One region of the Anaerobacillus alkaliphilus genome, then DNA from elsewhere that is predicted to be linked to it. Evidence: predicted binding sites of a transcription regulator. Region 1 holds the regulator's gene; each other region holds the start of a gene.
What was found. The regulator Rex, encoded in region 1, represses fermentation and respiration genes when NADH is low (regulators of the CRP and FNR family bind a similar motif). The targets are predictions, from matches to a motif close to TTGTGAAATATTTCACAA.
Positions count from the first base shown of each region.

Region 2: the regulator Rex is predicted to act here: its motif matches at 2,027-2,044, upstream of qoxA (cytochrome aa3 quinol oxidase subunit II).
Region 3: the regulator Rex is predicted to act here: its motif matches at 2,104-2,121, upstream of DS745_RS09210 (DoxX family membrane protein).
Region 4: the regulator Rex is predicted to act here: its motif matches at 2,449-2,466, upstream of DS745_RS18365 (hemerythrin domain-containing protein).

Region 1 covers NZ_QOUX01000033.1:14,407-18,625, reverse strand. The annotation lists gene DS745_RS10295 (MDR family MFS transporter) at 1-240, opposite strand, end outside; gene DS745_RS10290 (redox-sensing transcriptional repressor Rex) at 1,700-2,335, opposite strand; gene moaC (cyclic pyranopterin monophosphate synthase MoaC) at 2,508-3,002, opposite strand; gene DS745_RS10280 (ABC-F family ATP-binding cassette domain-containing protein) at 3,223-4,219, shown strand, end outside.
Region 2 covers NZ_QOUX01000032.1:191,142-195,360, forward strand. The annotation lists gene sigI (RNA polymerase sigma-I factor) at 1-616, shown strand, start outside; gene DS745_RS09815 (anti-sigma-I factor RsgI family protein) at 613-1,740, shown strand; gene qoxA (cytochrome aa3 quinol oxidase subunit II) at 2,146-3,099, shown strand; gene qoxB (cytochrome aa3 quinol oxidase subunit I) at 3,083-4,219, shown strand, end outside.
Region 3 covers NZ_QOUX01000032.1:35,288-39,506, reverse strand. The annotation lists gene DS745_RS09220 (hypothetical protein) at 1-233, shown strand, start outside; gene DS745_RS09215 (hypothetical protein) at 923-1,381, shown strand; gene DS745_RS09210 (DoxX family membrane protein) at 1,429-1,944, opposite strand; gene DS745_RS24560 (hypothetical protein) at 2,187-2,351, shown strand; gene DS745_RS09205 (gluzincin family metallopeptidase) at 2,603-2,983, shown strand; partial or broken gene DS745_RS25365 (hypothetical protein) at 2,996-3,130, shown strand; gene DS745_RS09200 (M3 family metallopeptidase) at 3,113-4,219, shown strand, end outside.
Region 4 covers NZ_QOUX01000046.1:635,303-639,521, forward strand. The annotation lists gene DS745_RS18345 (4-hydroxyphenylacetate 3-hydroxylase family protein) at 1-973, opposite strand, end outside; gene DS745_RS18350 (flavin reductase family protein) at 996-1,451, opposite strand; gene DS745_RS18355 (DUF1360 domain-containing protein) at 1,815-2,189, shown strand; gene DS745_RS18360 (hypothetical protein) at 2,186-2,383, opposite strand; gene DS745_RS18365 (hemerythrin domain-containing protein) at 2,541-3,098, shown strand; gene DS745_RS18370 (DUF6154 family protein) at 3,155-3,409, opposite strand; gene DS745_RS18375 (AzlC family ABC transporter permease) at 3,524-4,219, shown strand, end outside.

The DNA of each region.
Region 1 (4,219 bases):
AGCAAGATAAAGCTTTTTCTTTCCATATTTATCGCCTAAATAACCAGTTAGCGGCACGGTAATTCCCATCGTTACCATAAAAACAGTAATTACCCAGCCAGTAGAAACAGCATCAGCATCAAAGACATCCATTAAATAGGGAATCGCTGGGTTTAACATACTGTTGTTTAAAATAATAGTAAAAGTCCCTAACAAAACCGCTATGACAACTAGCCACTTTTCAGGGAGTAATTTGCTCATAAAAAATACCTCGTTTCCCGAAATAATTTCTATTACTACTATATCACGTTCAATTAGTGAATAGAATGAAAAACACTTCCAATTTTCTTGCAGATGGTAATTGAAAATGGTGTAGAGACTCCTACTGTAACCTTTTCCTTCACTCTCCGCTCGGTTCGGGCACGTTAGGGCTTCTTGCGTTACCTTTTCTTTCACTCTCTGCTCGGTTTGGGCACGATAGCACTTCTTGCGTTACCTTTTCTTTCACTCTCTGCTCGGTTTGGGCACGATAGCACTTCTTGCGTTTCCTTTTCTTTCACTCCCCACTCCGTTTGGGCACGATAGCACCTCTTGCGTTTCCTTTTCTTTCACTCCCCGCTCGGTTTGGGCACGATAGCGCCTCTTACGTTACCTTTTCTTTCACTCTCCAATCGGTTTGGGCACGTTAGCGCCTCTTACGTTACCTTTTCTTTCACTCTCCACTTCGTTTGGGCACGTTAGCGCCTCTTACGTTACCTTTTCTTTCACTCTCCACTTCGTTTGGGCACGTTAGCGCTTCTTGCGTTTCCTTTTCTTTCACTCTCCACTTCGTTTGGGCACGTTAGCGCTTCTTGCGTTTCCTTTTCTTTCACTCTCCGCTCGGTTTGGGCACGATAGCACCTCTTGCGTTTCCTTTTCCTTCACTCCCCACTCCGTTTGGGCACGTTAGCACCTCTTGCGTTTCCTTTTCTTTCACTCCCCACTCCGTTTGGGCACGTTAGCACCTCTTGCGTTTCCTTTTCTCTCACTCTCCGCTCAGTTCGGGCACGTTAGCACCTCTTGCGTTTCCTTTTCTTTGACTCCCCACTCAGTTTGGGCACGTTAGCACTTCTTACGGTTCCTTTTCTCTCACCCTCCGCTCGGTTTGGGCACGTTAGCGCTTCTTGCATTACCTTTTCTTTCACTCTCCGCTCGGTTCGGGCACGATCGAGCCTCTTGCGTTACCTTTTCTTTGACTCTCCACTTCGTTTGGGCACGATAGTACCTCTTGCGTTACCTTTTCTTTGACTCTCCACTTCGTTTGGGCACGTTAGCGCTTCTTGCGTTACCTTTTCTTTCACTCTCCGCTCGGTTTGGGCACGATAGCACCTCTTGCGTTACCTTTTCCTTCACTCCCCACTCCGTTTGGGCACGTTAGCACCTCTTGCGTTACCTTTTCTTTCACTCCCCACTCCGTTTGGGCACGTTAGCACCTCTTGCGTTACCTTTTCTTTGACTCCCCACTCGGTTCGGGCACGTTAGCACCTCTTGCGTTACCTTTTCTTTCACTCTCCACTCGGTTCGGGCACGATAGAACACCTTGCGTTACCTTTTCTTTCACTCTCCGCTCGGTTTGGGAACGATAGAATACCTTGCGTTACCTTAACATGGTTTCCCACTTAGATTAACAAGACTAACCAGAAACAAAAAAGGCTACCACTTTAGTGATAACCTTTCAACTTTAAATTGGATAATGCTTCAAGAAGTAAATTAACGATTGAAGTTCTACCGATAAATCGATGTGATGAACTCGTACGTTTTTTGGAACCGATAAACGTGCAGGAGTAAAGTTTAAGATACCTTTAATACCGCAAGCTACCAAGCGATCTGCAACTTTTTGTGCTACAGAAGAAGGTACGGTTAGAATTGCAACTGAAACGTTTGGATCCAGGATCTTTTCCAAATCATCTAAATGATATATTGGAACGTTACCAATCTCTGTTCCTACTTTGTTAACATCAACATCAAAGGCCATATCTATTTTTGTACTATTATTTTTTGAAAAGTTATAATGCAAAAATGCTGTCCCTAAATTCCCGACACCTATTAAGGTTACATTTGTAACCTCGTCTTGGTCTAATGTTTTTCTAAAAAAAGTTAGTAGATAATTAACGTTATATCCATAACCTTTCTTACCTAAAGCTCCAAAATAAGAAAAGTCACGTCGAATTGTTGCAGAATCGACTTTTACCGCTTCACTTAATTCCGAAGACGATACTCGTTGTTTCCCAGATGCTTGTAAATTTTCTAAAAATCGATAATACAAAGGTAATCGTTTTGCAGTCGCTTGAGGAATTTTCGTTTGATCGATATTCATTTTCTGCCTCCAACCTGTACCTTTTAACTGGATAAAGGGCAAACAAAATCTAGGGTAGTAATTATACCCCCTGTTTTCTATAGCCACACCTTATTCTTGTTTATCAATTCACATATGCTACCGACAATCCCCTGGTTTCTCCCTTTAGTTGGTACAAATTTTTTTTAGTTTATTATTCTATTTCTGTTTCTCTTTTAAAATCTCCACTTTTTCCGCCTGTTTTTTCCATTAAGTATGTAGGTCCAATAACCATCCCTTTATCTACAGCTTTACACATATCATAAACTGTCAGGGCTACCGCAGAGGCTGCCGTTAGTGCTTCCATCTCTACTCCGGTACTTCCTTTAGTTTTTACTTTTACGTAAATGTTAAGTTTATAGTTATCTTCATTTGTATGCCAATCAAACGTTACATCAACACCTGTTAATGCTAGTGGATGACACATCGGTATCCAATCTGCTGTTTTCTTGGCTGCCATAACGCCTGCCACTTGTGCAACAGCTAGTACATCGCCTTTTCCTATGGAGCCTTGACGAATTTTCTCGTATATTTCTTTCCCTACTTCGACACTAGTCTTAGCTAATGCTGTTCGTATTGTCTCATTTTTTTCTGAGATATCTACCATTTTTGCGCGACCTTGTTCATTAAAATGAGTAAATTCTGACATACTAAATGTCCCCTTTCAAACCGTCACAAGTATATTGTACACCATTTTGTCAAATTTGTAATCGTTTCATTTTTTGTAACACAAATGAAATATCTAATTTTAAATTCAATTGGTATTGCTGAAAGTATTATTTGCTTGTCCATAATTAATTACGGTACACTAACGGTATATTATAATGGAATAAACGTTAGATTGCTACTTATGTTAGGATGATGAATTTATGATACTTTTACAGTGTGTCCAATTAACAAAAACATTTGGTGTGGAACCAATATTATCGAATATAAAATTAGAAGTTCATTCACAAGATCGTGTTGCGATCGTTGGTAGAAACGGTGCTGGTAAATCTACTCTTTTAAAAATTATTGCCGGAAAACTATCTTACAATTCTGGTGACATTATTATTCCTAAAGATGTAACGATAGGCTATTTAGCTCAAGATACTGGTTTAGAATCGAGTCGTTCTATCTGGGACGAGATGTTAACCGTATTTGCTCCTCTCATCCAAATGGAAAAAGAGTTGCGAAACTTGGAAGCCAAAATGTCAGATCCTGAATGTATTAGCGACGAAAAAGTATATGAAAAACTTTTAAAAGATTATGATCTACTTTCTGAGAGCTTTAAAGAAAGAGGCGGTTATAAATATGAAGCTGATATTCGCGGTATACTATCGGGTTTACACTTTTCTGATAAAGACTATAGCACCGAAGTTTCAACATTAAGTGGTGGCCAAAAAACTCGCCTAGCATTAGGTAAACTATTACTAACCCGCCCTGATCTACTTATTTTGGACGAGCCGACAAACCACCTAGACTTAGAAACTCTTGCCTGGTTAGAACAATATCTTCTTCACTATGATGGCGCTATTTTAATTGTTTCCCATGACCGTTACTTCCTTGACAAGGTTGCCAATGTTGTCTATGAAATATCCAGAACAAAAGCAACGAAATTTGTTGGTAACTACAGCCATTACTTGGATGAAAAAGCAAAGCGCTATGAAATTGAAATGAAGCAGTACGAAAAGCAACAAGATGAAATTGATAAGCTGAGAACATTTGTTGAAAAGAATATTGCCCGAGCATCTACCACGAAACGAGCACAAAGTCGTCGGAAACAACTAGAACGAATGGATGTATTAGATCGCCCTCAAGGAGATGAAAAGTCTGCTCGCTTTTCATTTGAGATTAAAAAGCAAACTGGTAATGATGTATTAAGAA
Region 2 (4,219 bases), on a different contig from region 1:
TACCGTAGGACATATTTGTAAGAAGTATATAAGTTGGAGTGAAGAAGAGGCAAGTATTGGTCTAATAGCTCTAAATAAAGCTATTGATACGTATGACTCATCAAAAGGTAGGACCTTTCTTAATTACGTGTATCTATTAGTGCAAAGGGATTTGATCGATTTTTTTCGCAAAGAAAAGAATGAAAGGCATGTTTCGTTAAATGCCAATGTTATAGATGAAGGAAATCTTCAAACAAATTACGAAGTAGAGCAATCGTTGCAGCGTTATGAAAAGGAAAAACAAGCAAATGATTTAGTAGAAGAGATCCTAGAGCTAAGTGAGGAACTTGAGAAATACCAAATAAACTTTGAAGAATTGGAGAAGTTTTCTCCTAAACATAAAGATACGAGGGAAAGTTTGTTTGAACTCGTTGAGAGATTTGTAGAAGATCAAGAGTGTGTCGAACAGTTTATAAAAAAGAGGCAATTCCCAACGACCATGTTTGTAAAGAAAACAGGGTATAAGGTGAAAACAATTGAAAGACATCGGAAATATATCGTTACGTTGATCTTATTAAAGCTTCATCCACAGTGGATATTGCTGGGTCAATACATTCAAAGAGGGGATCGGTCATGATGGGCAAACTAAGTACAGAAGGAATAGTTGTAAAAGTAACCGAAGATAAAATTGTTTTACTATGCCCAAATGGGGCGTTTAAGAATATTGCTAGAGCTGCTCATAATGCCCCACCATTATTGGGAGAACAGTATGTTCATGTGGAGAAGCAAACATCATGGTTGAAATATGTATCTGTAGCGGCAGTTTTCTTTTTAGCAATTATGGCATACACGATATTTCAAATGACAGCACCCACTAGTTCATACGTACTAGCGATTGATATAAATCCTAGTCTTGAGCTAGTGTTAAATGAGAAAATGGAAGTGGAGAAAGCAACAGGATATAACGAGGAAGCTGTAGAGTTACTCTCAACTTTAAAAATCGAAAACCTTGTATTGGCAGAAGCATATCAAAAGATTATTGAGTATTCTTATGAAAAAGGGTATCTAACGTCTGACAATTCGTATGTTGAAACAGCAATTATTCCGCTTAAAAAACAAAATAAGAAAGTAATTGAAAAAATTGAAGAAACGATTAAAATCTCAACTCCACAAGATGTTGTAGTGACTGTTACACAGAATAATAGTGAAACATATCAAGATGCAAAAGATATGCAAGTGTCTGTAAACAAGTTAACGCACTTAAAAGAACTTAAGAATGATGGAGTTATCGAAAGTGTGCAAGCAGCAAAAGGTAAAAGTGTCTCGGAACTAAGGAAGATGCAGAAGGATTTGAATAAGTCTGAGGAGTCACAAGAAAAAGCTAATCCTAACAAAGGTAAAGGAAATGGCAATGGCAATCAGCCAGAACCTCCTGGATTGAATAAAGATAAGAAGAAAAATAATCAACCATCTATGAGACCAGCTAATCCAGCTGCTGAGAAAAAGGGTGACAACTCTAATAAGGAGAAATCGCCGGGTAATAGCAACAATCCTGGTCAGGGTAACAATGGTAACGAAACTAATAAAGGCAATCCGGCTAAAAATAACGATAAAGGCAATAACAAATCAGGTAAAGGTAATAATGATAAAGGAAATAATCCTGGAAAGGGCAACAATAGTAATAATTCAGGTAAAGGAAACAATCAAGGTAATAATGGTAGCAATCCAGGGAAAGGGAACCCTGGTAAAGGAAATAACTAAAGAAAAGGAAGCCGACTACACATGTTGGCTTCCTTTTCTACTTGTGTCCAAATGTTATTCAAGCATATTAAAATTAGAACAAAAAGTTATGTTCACAAAATAGCCACAATCTAATTACTTGCATTTTTTAAAGGACCTTAAATAGTCACAGACCTTAATTTAATAAGCTTTTTAGTGGTAAATAAACCGGAATCATTTCTAGTACTGTAAAAAGCAGGTAAGAAATTATTTCGAAAAAACAAATTCACAAATTAGACATAAATTATTCGCAATTTAGACATAGGATTTGTTAGGAATTTCACATAAACTGTGGTTAGTAATTAACACTTTGTGTGTAGTGAAAACCTACTAAAATAAAATTCATCACCTAATGGTGAACTGTTGTTGAAGGGAGCTGGATTTTACGTGAAAAAATACTTTTTACCACTATTCCTTTTAAGCCTAGTTATGTTTCTTACCGGTTGTGAAATGGTTGTTTTCCAACCTGAGGGACCACAAGCTAGAAGTATTCTAGAGTTAATTAATTTCTCGATTGTTATGATGCTTTTTGTTATTGTTGTTGTTTTTGCTTTATTCATCTATATTGTCTGGAAGTATCGTGAAACAGCTAAAAACAAAGATTATGAGCCAGAAGAGGAAAAAGGAAGTATCGCTTTAGAAATTACTTGGACAGTAATTCCTCTTTTAATTGTTATTGCTCTTACTATCCCAACGGTACTCGTTACATTCGCTGTTGAAGATGTGCCAAAAGGGTATGAAGATAAAGAGCCTATTACGATCCATGTAACAGCAGCAGACTGGAAATGGATTTTTAGTTATCCAGAAGAAGACATCCAAACAGTTAACTATGTGAATATTCCGATCGAAACACCAATTTTGTTTAAGTTAACATCTGCTAGTACGATGCAATCATTTTGGGTCCCGCAGCTCGGTGGTCAAAAATACGCCATGGCAAACATGGAAAACGAATTGTATTTATTAGCAGAGCGCCCAGGAACGTTTATGGGTCGTAATACAAACTTTAACGGACAAGGTTATGCCTATATGGACTTTGACGTTGTTGCAAAAACAGAAGCTGATTATGAGAAATGGGTGCAAGACGTAAAGCAAACAGCACCAACCTTAACAGAAGAAAAGTATATGCACATTCTTTATCCAGGTGTTGTTGGCCGTATGACATTTAACGAAACGCACCTACAATGGGTAAACCATGCTGATCATGATGCACAAATTTTCTTACACCAAGAAACGTATCGTAACTACTACCATACAAAAGGTGAGGGTTATGAGCGCGAGTATAACACGATAGAGCCAAGATCGTCAGAAGAAGGAGGCCACAATCATGGGAAACGGGATTAAGTTTAGCGAAATCTTAGTTACTGGTGATCCGTTAATTTTAGCTTCGCAGATTGCTATTTTACTAACTTCTATTGCAATTGTTGCAGGTTTAACGTATTTCAATAAATGGAGTTGGCTATGGCGTGAGTGGCTAACAACGGTTGATCATAAGAAAATTGGTATTATGTATATTATTGCTGGTGTTGTGATGTTCTTCCGTGGTGGAATGGACGGCTTAATGATGCGAGCCCAAACGTCACAACCCGGGTTAGAGATTTTAAGCTCACAGCATTACAACGAAGTATTTACCGCACACGGCGTAATTATGATTTTGTTTATGGCTATGCCATTATTAATTGGTTTAATGAACGTGATTATCCCATTACAAATTGGAGCGAGAGACGTAGCGTTTCCACAGTTAAATGCGCTTAGCTTCTGGTTATTCTTTAGTGGTGCAATGCTGTTTAACATCGCTTTCGTTATCGGTGGAGCTCCTGATGCTGGTTGGACATCTTACTTCCCGCTAGCTGGTAAAGAGTTTACACCTAATGTCGGTAATAACTATTACGCAATTTCATTACAGATCGCAGGGATTGGTACGTTAATGTCTGGTATTAACTTTATCGTTACGATCTTGAAAATGCGTACAAAGGGTATGACGTTAATGCGTATGCCAATGTTTACTTGGACGTCATTTATTGCATCAATCATTATCGTTGCCGCATTCCCGATTTTTACAGTTGCTTTAGGCTACATGGCATTAGACCGCATTTTCGGGACGCACATCTTTACGATTTCTGGTGGTGGAGAACCGATGCATTGGGCGAACCTATTCTGGTTATGGGGTCACCCTGAGGTATATATCGTAGCCTTACCTGCTTTCGGTATTTTCTCTGAAATTATTGCCACTCATTCTCGTAAAAATTTATATGGATACTCATCAATGGTTATTTCCATTGTTGGTATTGCGATTTTAAGTATGTTAGTTTGGGTTCACCATTTCTATACGATGGGTTCAGGACCAGTAGTTAACTCAGTATTCTCGATTACAACAATGTTAATTGCTGTTCCAACAGGTATGAAGATTTTTAACTGGTTATTTACAATGCGTAAAGGTCGCATTCAGATGACTAATGCAATG
Region 3 (4,219 bases), on a different contig from region 1:
GAAAAAGATTCCTCTCAATCTATAATGATCTGAAATATCTCTTAACAGAAAAGGAAATAAGCATTTTAGACCAATTATATGGCGTATGCGATGAGAAGTGTTCATCGTTAAAAGAACTGGGAGAATGGTTAGGTGTAGGTCCAGGAAGAGTGAGACAAATTAGAAACAAAGCCGGATATAAGTTGAGTAGAGAAGTTAAACGTACGCTGCACAAAGCAAATGATCTAAAATAGAAGTAGAACTAATACTTTGGTGAATGGCTATGGTATGTATTACAAGAGCTGCAGACTGCAACGAAAAATAAAAGAGGCTGGGACAAAAATTTCTGACACCACGCGGATCCTACTAAGTATAGACTGACAGATATATCATATGTCTATATTCGGTGCCTAGCGGTGTCTGACACTTTGTTTTGTTCCAGCCTCTTTTACTAACTATCTGGTTATTTTTAGAGCAATTTTGCGAATTCACTCGGGCCGAATTTTGCCTCGTTACTTTTTTTGTAGCTTACTATTATGAAATTCGACTCTTTGGAAGAGTTTTGTTTTCATTAAAGGATCTAGACAATCATGATAGAGGGTATAGTTATAATTTTTTTGAATTGTGTGCCAAATAACACTTAATCTTTTTAATAGATACATCATGGTTGTCAGCCCCTTCAATTACCGGTATGAGTTCTTAGCCATATTATACCTAAATTGCCCTGAAAAATAAACGACAACTTTCGACTTATTTTGTCAATTTTCGAAAATATCCTAATACTAAAACCTGTAAAATTAACAAAGGTTGCTATCAACTGATAGCAACCTTAGGGCATAAAGGCGAATATTAACTAACTTACAAAGGTGTACTTTAGCTTGGTCATAAGACAACCTCTACAAAGCATAAATATTACTAAAACTCTTACTAACCGGAGGTCTATTTGAAACAGGGAGCTAGTAAAATTATTTTCTTTGTGTTAGCGATCGTAATTGTATTATTGCTTTTTCTAGTAGGAAAAACTCTCTTCGGTCCCTCTCAATCAGATATCGTCAAAAGTTTCTATAAATATGAACAAAAAATGGATTTTACTCATTCCTACGATCTATTTCACCCCCTCATGCAGGATAAGTTCTCAAGGGAATGGTACTTCAGGCAGCGATACCATGTTTTTTTCGAACACTTTGAGGTGGATACTTTTCAATTTACAGTCGGAAAAGGAAAAAAATTGAGTGAGTGGCAGATGTCTGAAGATAGCCTTCTATTGGAAAATGTCTATATGTTTACTGTGACAAAGAGTTACAATAGCAAACGTTATGGAAACTTTTCTTTGATCCAGGACGTCTTTGTAGCGAAAGATGATGAAACTGGAAAGTGGAAAGTCCTGTGGTCGTATAAATAACAAAATGAAAAGCACGAATTGATTTTCTCAATTCGTGCTCATTACTGTTAAGCCGCGACTGACTTACTGCTCAGTTTATTGTTTTTGAATACTAAACCTTTTAAATATGGCATTACCCAACGATCTCCACCAAAGCGACCTGCATTGTAACCAGCTGCTAAGATAAAGAAGGCAATTAAAATCATCCAAGGGTTAGTTGAGATAGTTCCTGCAAACATGAATGAGAAGTTCATTACTACTCCGAAAAATGCTGCGTAAGTTGTTAATACTCCAAGAATTAGTCCAAGCCCTACTAATAACTCGCCCCAGGCAACCATATGGCTAAAGATCTCTGCATTTGGAATGGCAAACTTCTCTAGGAATGATACATAGTTCGGATAAACCACTTCTCCGTGGCTGACAACTGGATTTGCAGCTGCATTATTTAGATAGCCCGCCGCACTGAATGGTTCTCCAGTAATTTTTCCCCAACCGCCAGTTAACCATTTCCATCCAAGATATACACGTAAGAAAGTTAAAATTCCTGCTGCTATTTTATTGTTTCTTAAAAAGTTCATGACCATAATCGATCATCTCCTCATCGTTTTGATTTGAGATAGTGAGTGATCGAAATGATGCATAATTCTTGTGTTCGATCGAGTGTGTTTGTGATCACTAACTATCTTCACTCATAGTATATAACGCTAACGACTACTACGACCGTCCCACTTGTGAACATTATATTGTGAAACGGTGAACAAAGTGTGAATGGGTGAAAGTATGTTATAATTTTGCTAATGTATATTTTCCAAAGGAGAGGTTCACTGTGCGAAGTAAAAAGAGATTTGGGTTAATAGGACTTATCATTTTCGGAGGACAATTTCTGTTTCACCTTATGATGCAGAACTTCTATATCGAAATCTTAGTTATAGCACTTCTCTTTCTAGGGCTATATCTGTATGGCTCATTTCAAGAGAAGCAAAAGAAGTAGAGTTATGATCGTTGCGGGCTTGCCCGCTTTTTTTGTTGCTTGCATATATACCCAGGCGGGTAAAATGTGCAGTTTCGACTGTAAATGCTTCTTTTTGGACTGTAATTAGCTGAGTTTAGACTGTAAATCATGAATTTCCGACTGTAAGTAGTTGAATTTGGACTGTATTTGTATTTTTTAAAAAAGGAAAACATGACAGAGAAGCGAATAAGGTAGTTAGACTACTGAAATAATTCGCAGGAGGTTATATAATGAGCAAAATTACTCGTGACCAAGTACCAGTAGAGGAAACGTGGGATCTGACGCCTATTTTTGAAAGTGATGAGGCATGGGAAAAATCATATTTAGCGCTTGAAAAAGAGTTGGAAGAACTTGAGCATGAGGTTGTTCTATCCTCTGCCTCAGATGTATTAGAAGCTATTCGTACATTCGACCAATTGCTAGTAAATGTCGGGCGAACGAGTAGTTATGCGTTGTACAAGTTCAGTGAGGATGGTACAGACACAAGTAACCAAACAATGTTGGGTCGTGCTCAATTTTTAAGAGAAAAGACAAACCGCGTTAAAACAAACTATGTAAATGCGTTAATTAGTGTACCGCAAGATAAAATAAACAAATATAAAACTCATTAACCTGAGCTAAACCAATATGAAAAATTCCTATCCGGAGTTGAGAAGGCGCGTAAGTACTCACTTACGCCTGACATGGAAGAAGTCTTAACTGCTTTAGGACACACTCTTAACACACCAGAAAATGTCTACATGACCATTACAGCTTCAGATATGAAGTTTGATCCAGTGAAAAATCAACATGGTGAAGAAGTACCTGTTTCTCTGTTCATGTATATGACCCAAGTAGAGACGTCGCCAGATACAATTTTACGAAGAAATGCCTATGACTCACTGTCAGCCGGTTTGGCAAAATACCAACATGGATTAGCACAATCCTTAGCTGCTGAAATTCGAAAAAATGTCTCATTGGCAAAGCTTAGGGGCTATACTTCAGCACTCGATATGCTCCTACAGTATTCTTCACCGGCTGGTTCGTCGTTTGACTCTGATGATATTAGTGCCGAATTTTTTGAGCAAATATTGGATACTTTTAAAACTGAGTTAGCCCCTCACATGCAACGCTATGCTCGTTTACGTAAAAAACAATTGGGGTTAGAGACCCTACGTTTTTCTGATGTAAAGGCTCCGTTAGATCCGGGGTTTGACCCAAAAATTAGTTATGAAGAAGCTGGCGAAATTATTGTTGCTGCCGTGGGAGTGTTGGGTTCAGAGTATCAAGAACAGATGAGACGTGTGTTTACAGAACGGTGGGTGTACCGAGGTGACAATGTCGGCCGCAGAATGATTGCTTTTGGTGGCGGAGTTCATGGCGTTCACGGCTACTCCTTCTATCCGTGGGGTGGAAATCTATTTGACGTACTTTTATTAGGACATGAGTTAGGACATGCCCTACATTTTACATTCGCTCACCAAAACCAACACTTAATTAATAACTCAATGTCATCGTTTTTTGTTGAGTCACCTTCCACCTTGGTTGAACACTTAATTGTTGAGTATCTTCGGAAAACTAAGGAAGATCCGCGACTACATCGCTGGTTAAACATGTACTTAATGATGAGCTACCATCATAATTGCGTGACTCATATTTTAGAAGCCGAATTACTCAGAAGGCTTTACAAAATGGCAGAAGCCAAGCAACCGTTAACAACCACAACCATCAGCCGAACAAAGGGAGATATACTCTCAGAATTCTGGGGCGATACAGTTGAAATTGATGAGGGCGCAAAGCTTACTTGGATGAGACAGCCCCATTATTATATGGGTCTTTACCCATATACGTATTCCGTTGGGATTTCT
Region 4 (4,219 bases), on a different contig from region 1:
AAAAATTATCGACTCCAATTGAATCTGCTAATCTACAAGTTACTTCAACTGCAAATGCCAGTTTTACATATCCTCTAACACCTGATTGATGCGCAGGTTGCTGGGCAATTCCTGTTTTTGGATATAATAGATTAGCAGCTTCAACATTGTTGTACAAGAAGACACGGTCCCATGGAACGACAACATCATTAAAGGCTAATACGGCATCCATCTCCTCATATCGTGATGCTAAAGGATGATCAAAGTAAGAACGCTTGCCATCCTGCATCTGTTCCCGACAGAGAAGTCTTAATCCTGGAGTATCAATTGGAACTGCAAACGCTAAAGCATATCTTTCATCACCAGGCTGAAACCCTGGAAAAGAATAGATGATTACTTCATCAGTAATTGGTGCTAGAGTTGCAAGCATTTTTGCACCGCGTACCACTAGACCTTCTGGCTTCTCTTCCACAACTCCTAAATGAGTGAACATATCTTCTTGCTCGTAGGAAGCTTTACTACGATCATTTTGAGGATTAATGATGGCATGCGTTAAAAATAAGTCATTGTCACGAATGTATCGATAATAGTTTCTAATATTTTTTGACCAATCCGGATTGTATTTATCGAGGAACCACGAGTTACTTGCCATTCCAGTAACTACAACATTTAAGAAGTCTGGCGTTCGGCCCATAAGTCCGAATGTAGCTCTAGCATATACTTCAAACAATTCGCTCCGAGCTTTCAAATCATCTTTTGAAGTTGGGTTTAGGAATGCATTATTTACTCGTTCTCCAGTTTCTTCACAAACGTGGGTAATTCGGTCTTGATAGTCTGGGTCGTGTTGAAGGTCATATAGTTTAGCAATTTCTTTAATCGGTTGTTGAAATACAGGTTCGTTGTAGACGTCTGTTACCCTTCTTCCTCCAAGCCATACTTCAGGTTGGCGTGATTTAATCGCTTCAATATATTGTTGCCCTGTTCTAATACCCATAATATTCCTCCTCTTTATAAGCTTAATTATTAATAAATTTCCCTTTAAAAAACATTAAGGCATCTTTATCGTTATAAGAAAAAGCTTTTATTTCACCAACAAAAAGAATATGATCTCCACCTTCATAGGCGTTCCATGGTATACACTCTATTGTTGCTATTGCACCAGCTATTTTAGGTCCAACTTCAGTTTCTTCCCATTCAAGAGTAAGCTTTTCTTGTGGTCGACCGGCAAACTGCCAAGCGATTGGTTCTTGATTGCTTGCTAGAATATTTACAACAAACGGTCTGTTTTCAAGCGCTTGACAAGCTTTTGCTTTCTTATCAATTGAAACTAATACTAGTGCAGGGTCTAAGGAAACGGAAGTAAACGAATTAACGGTAATACCGTTGTATTCATGATCATCTGTCTTCCAGGTCACAACTGTAACACCAGTAGCAAAACGCCCAAAACAATTTCTTAGTTCTCTAACATCCATTACTCAACCACCTCCAAATTTCATACAAGGATTTATACTAATAAGAATTTAAAATAATGAAATCTAAAAAAATAGTCTCGAACTACCTTTCAACTAGATTTGCACTATTAACACCTTGTTTATATTACTACTTTAACGTTTTTGAATATTGCAAACTATCAGATTATTTCATATTGTGAAATCTCAAAAAAAATATTAAAAAGAATTACTTTTTCCCATTAATCGAAAAAGATTAAGCCCCCTATCTTTCAATGATAGAGGGCTTGCAATTAAATAAAACTGCTTCAAATAGTTTTGTATTAAATTAATGATTTTAGTAAATACCATGTAAAGTACAGCACCGATAATTAGGAGGAAATGGTAATGGTTGAGATAAGTTGGATGATGTTCATTATGATTATTCTAGCGAGTTATCGATTTACTCATTTAATTGTATTTGATAAAATCACTGAATTTATAAGAAAACCTTTTTTAAAAGCAACAACTGTTGTTGAAGAAAATGGACACACACGAACTAAGAACGTTCCTGACTCTAAGCTGGGTTACCTATTAAATTGCTATTGGTGTGCAGGAGTATGGAGTGCAATTATTATTGGATTAGGTTATTTGCTTTACCCTACCATCTTTATTCCAATCATATTTATTTTTGCTATTGCTGGTGGACAAACCATTATCGAGACATTCGTTGGTGTAGGAACAAAAGCCATCCAAGCTTTGAGTAAACACAGCCACCATTAATTAATAAATCGTTTTAGCTCATCGATTAATTGGCGCGAACGTTTCGCATTTCCTTCTGCAAATTCTCTAAGCCTGAGCTTTAATTCCTCACTTTCATCAATTCGTTCAGCAGCAATTAGATAGGTCCTCATCATTTCTTCTTCGTGATCTAATGATGATTGTAAGATTTCTTTTAGTTCTTCATTTGTATACACTTTTATCACCTCGTATATAAATTTCCCCTATGGAACTTTCTACATGCACATTTCTTTTTCTGTTATTGTGACGTTTATCACCTCCCACAAGTAGAGATTAAGCTAAACTTACATTATAGAAATGAAATATCACTTGTTATCCAAGGAGGAACTAATTATGAATCATAACTCACCTTGTTTTGGAGGCTTTGGCAATCCTAAAGAAATAAATTATTGTGCTCCCTTACAACAATTAATTGATGAACATCCTTCCCTACTTGCAAAAATGGCTGAATTTAATCAGCTGGTATTGTCTTACGAATCAAGTAATTCGGTAGAAGATTGGAACGATGCTATTAACAATCTTCATCTTAAAATAACAGCTTTTATTGAAGAATTAGAGCCTCATTCTGATCGAGAGGAAGATATCTTATTTGAAATGATGGTAAAATATATTGGTCGAGAAGGTGGACCAATAGCAGTTATGGAGTACGAACACAATACAGCAAAATTAAATTTAAAAGAATTTATGGACAAGGTAGAAAGCATTAAAAATGAAAAGAAAATCATTACTAAAGATGAAGCACTTACTATTTTCCGCCACTTGAAAATCGTCTACATGACTTTAACGGACCACTTTATGAAGGAAGAAAACATTTTATTTCCGATGGCAGAACAAATGTTATCTGACGATGAAAAGATAGAACTTTCTAATAAATTTGCACAATTGGTTTAAAAAATAATATGAGGAATTTTGATTGAATGTGAATACTTCAATCAAAATTCCTCTTTTTAGTGTAAAATACGATCATCCTGATCGTCCCCATTACCTATATGTCCTAACCCCTCTTGAGCGATTTTCAAACGCAATTTTTCAAATAAATAAAGAACAGTCATCTCAAACTTTTCATCAGGATGAAGTTCCTGGAACAGACGCAAATAATCCTCGTTTTTAAACCCATCTAAAATACCATAAACAATGACTAATATATCTTCTTCATCACCTGTTAAGTGATCCTTATACATCTTATAAACATCATGGATCATCTTCAAACAAATCACCCTTTCATTTATGTAGAGTAGCGTAGATCAATTTTTACTGACGACATTTCACGTTCTACATTTACAGATTTACCCCTGCAGGAGTAAAATAGTTCTATTATGCACGATAAAGGAGATTTTAAAACAATGTTATTTCCTTCTATACATAAGCAAAAGTCTGAATTTCTTCAGGGAATTTATGCGGGCTTAAGTATTGCCCTTGGGTATTTACCAGTTGCTTTAACCTTTGGTTTCATAGCCGAAACAACCGGATTAACACTTCTTGAGACAATTGGCATGAGCGCTTTTGTTTTTGCAGGTGCTTCTCAATATATGGCATTGAGTTTAATTGCGATTGGAACCGGCGCTCTTGAGATTATTTTTACTACGTTCATTATTAATATACGCCATTTATTAATGAGTACTGCAATTAGTGAAAAAGCCGAGAAAGATAACCCAATTATTAAAGGGGTCTATGCATTTGGAATGACTGATGAAGTATTTGCGGTCACCTCGACAAAAGCTGGAAAACTTACAAGTCCATATATATTAGGGGTTGGTTGTCTCGCCTATTCAAGTTGGGTCATTAATTCAGGAATTGGCTATATCATTGGTACTTCGCTACCGGAGATTTTGCAAAAAAGTATGTCCATTGCACTTTACGCATTATTTATCGCACTTTTAGTTCCATCATTAAAAAAACATCGAAAAATAATCATGCTCGCATGCTTTGCAGCTTTTCTTAATGCAATACTTACGTTGTTTATTCCTACCGGGTGGGCAATTATTATAGCTACGTTAGCTTCAGCAACAGGA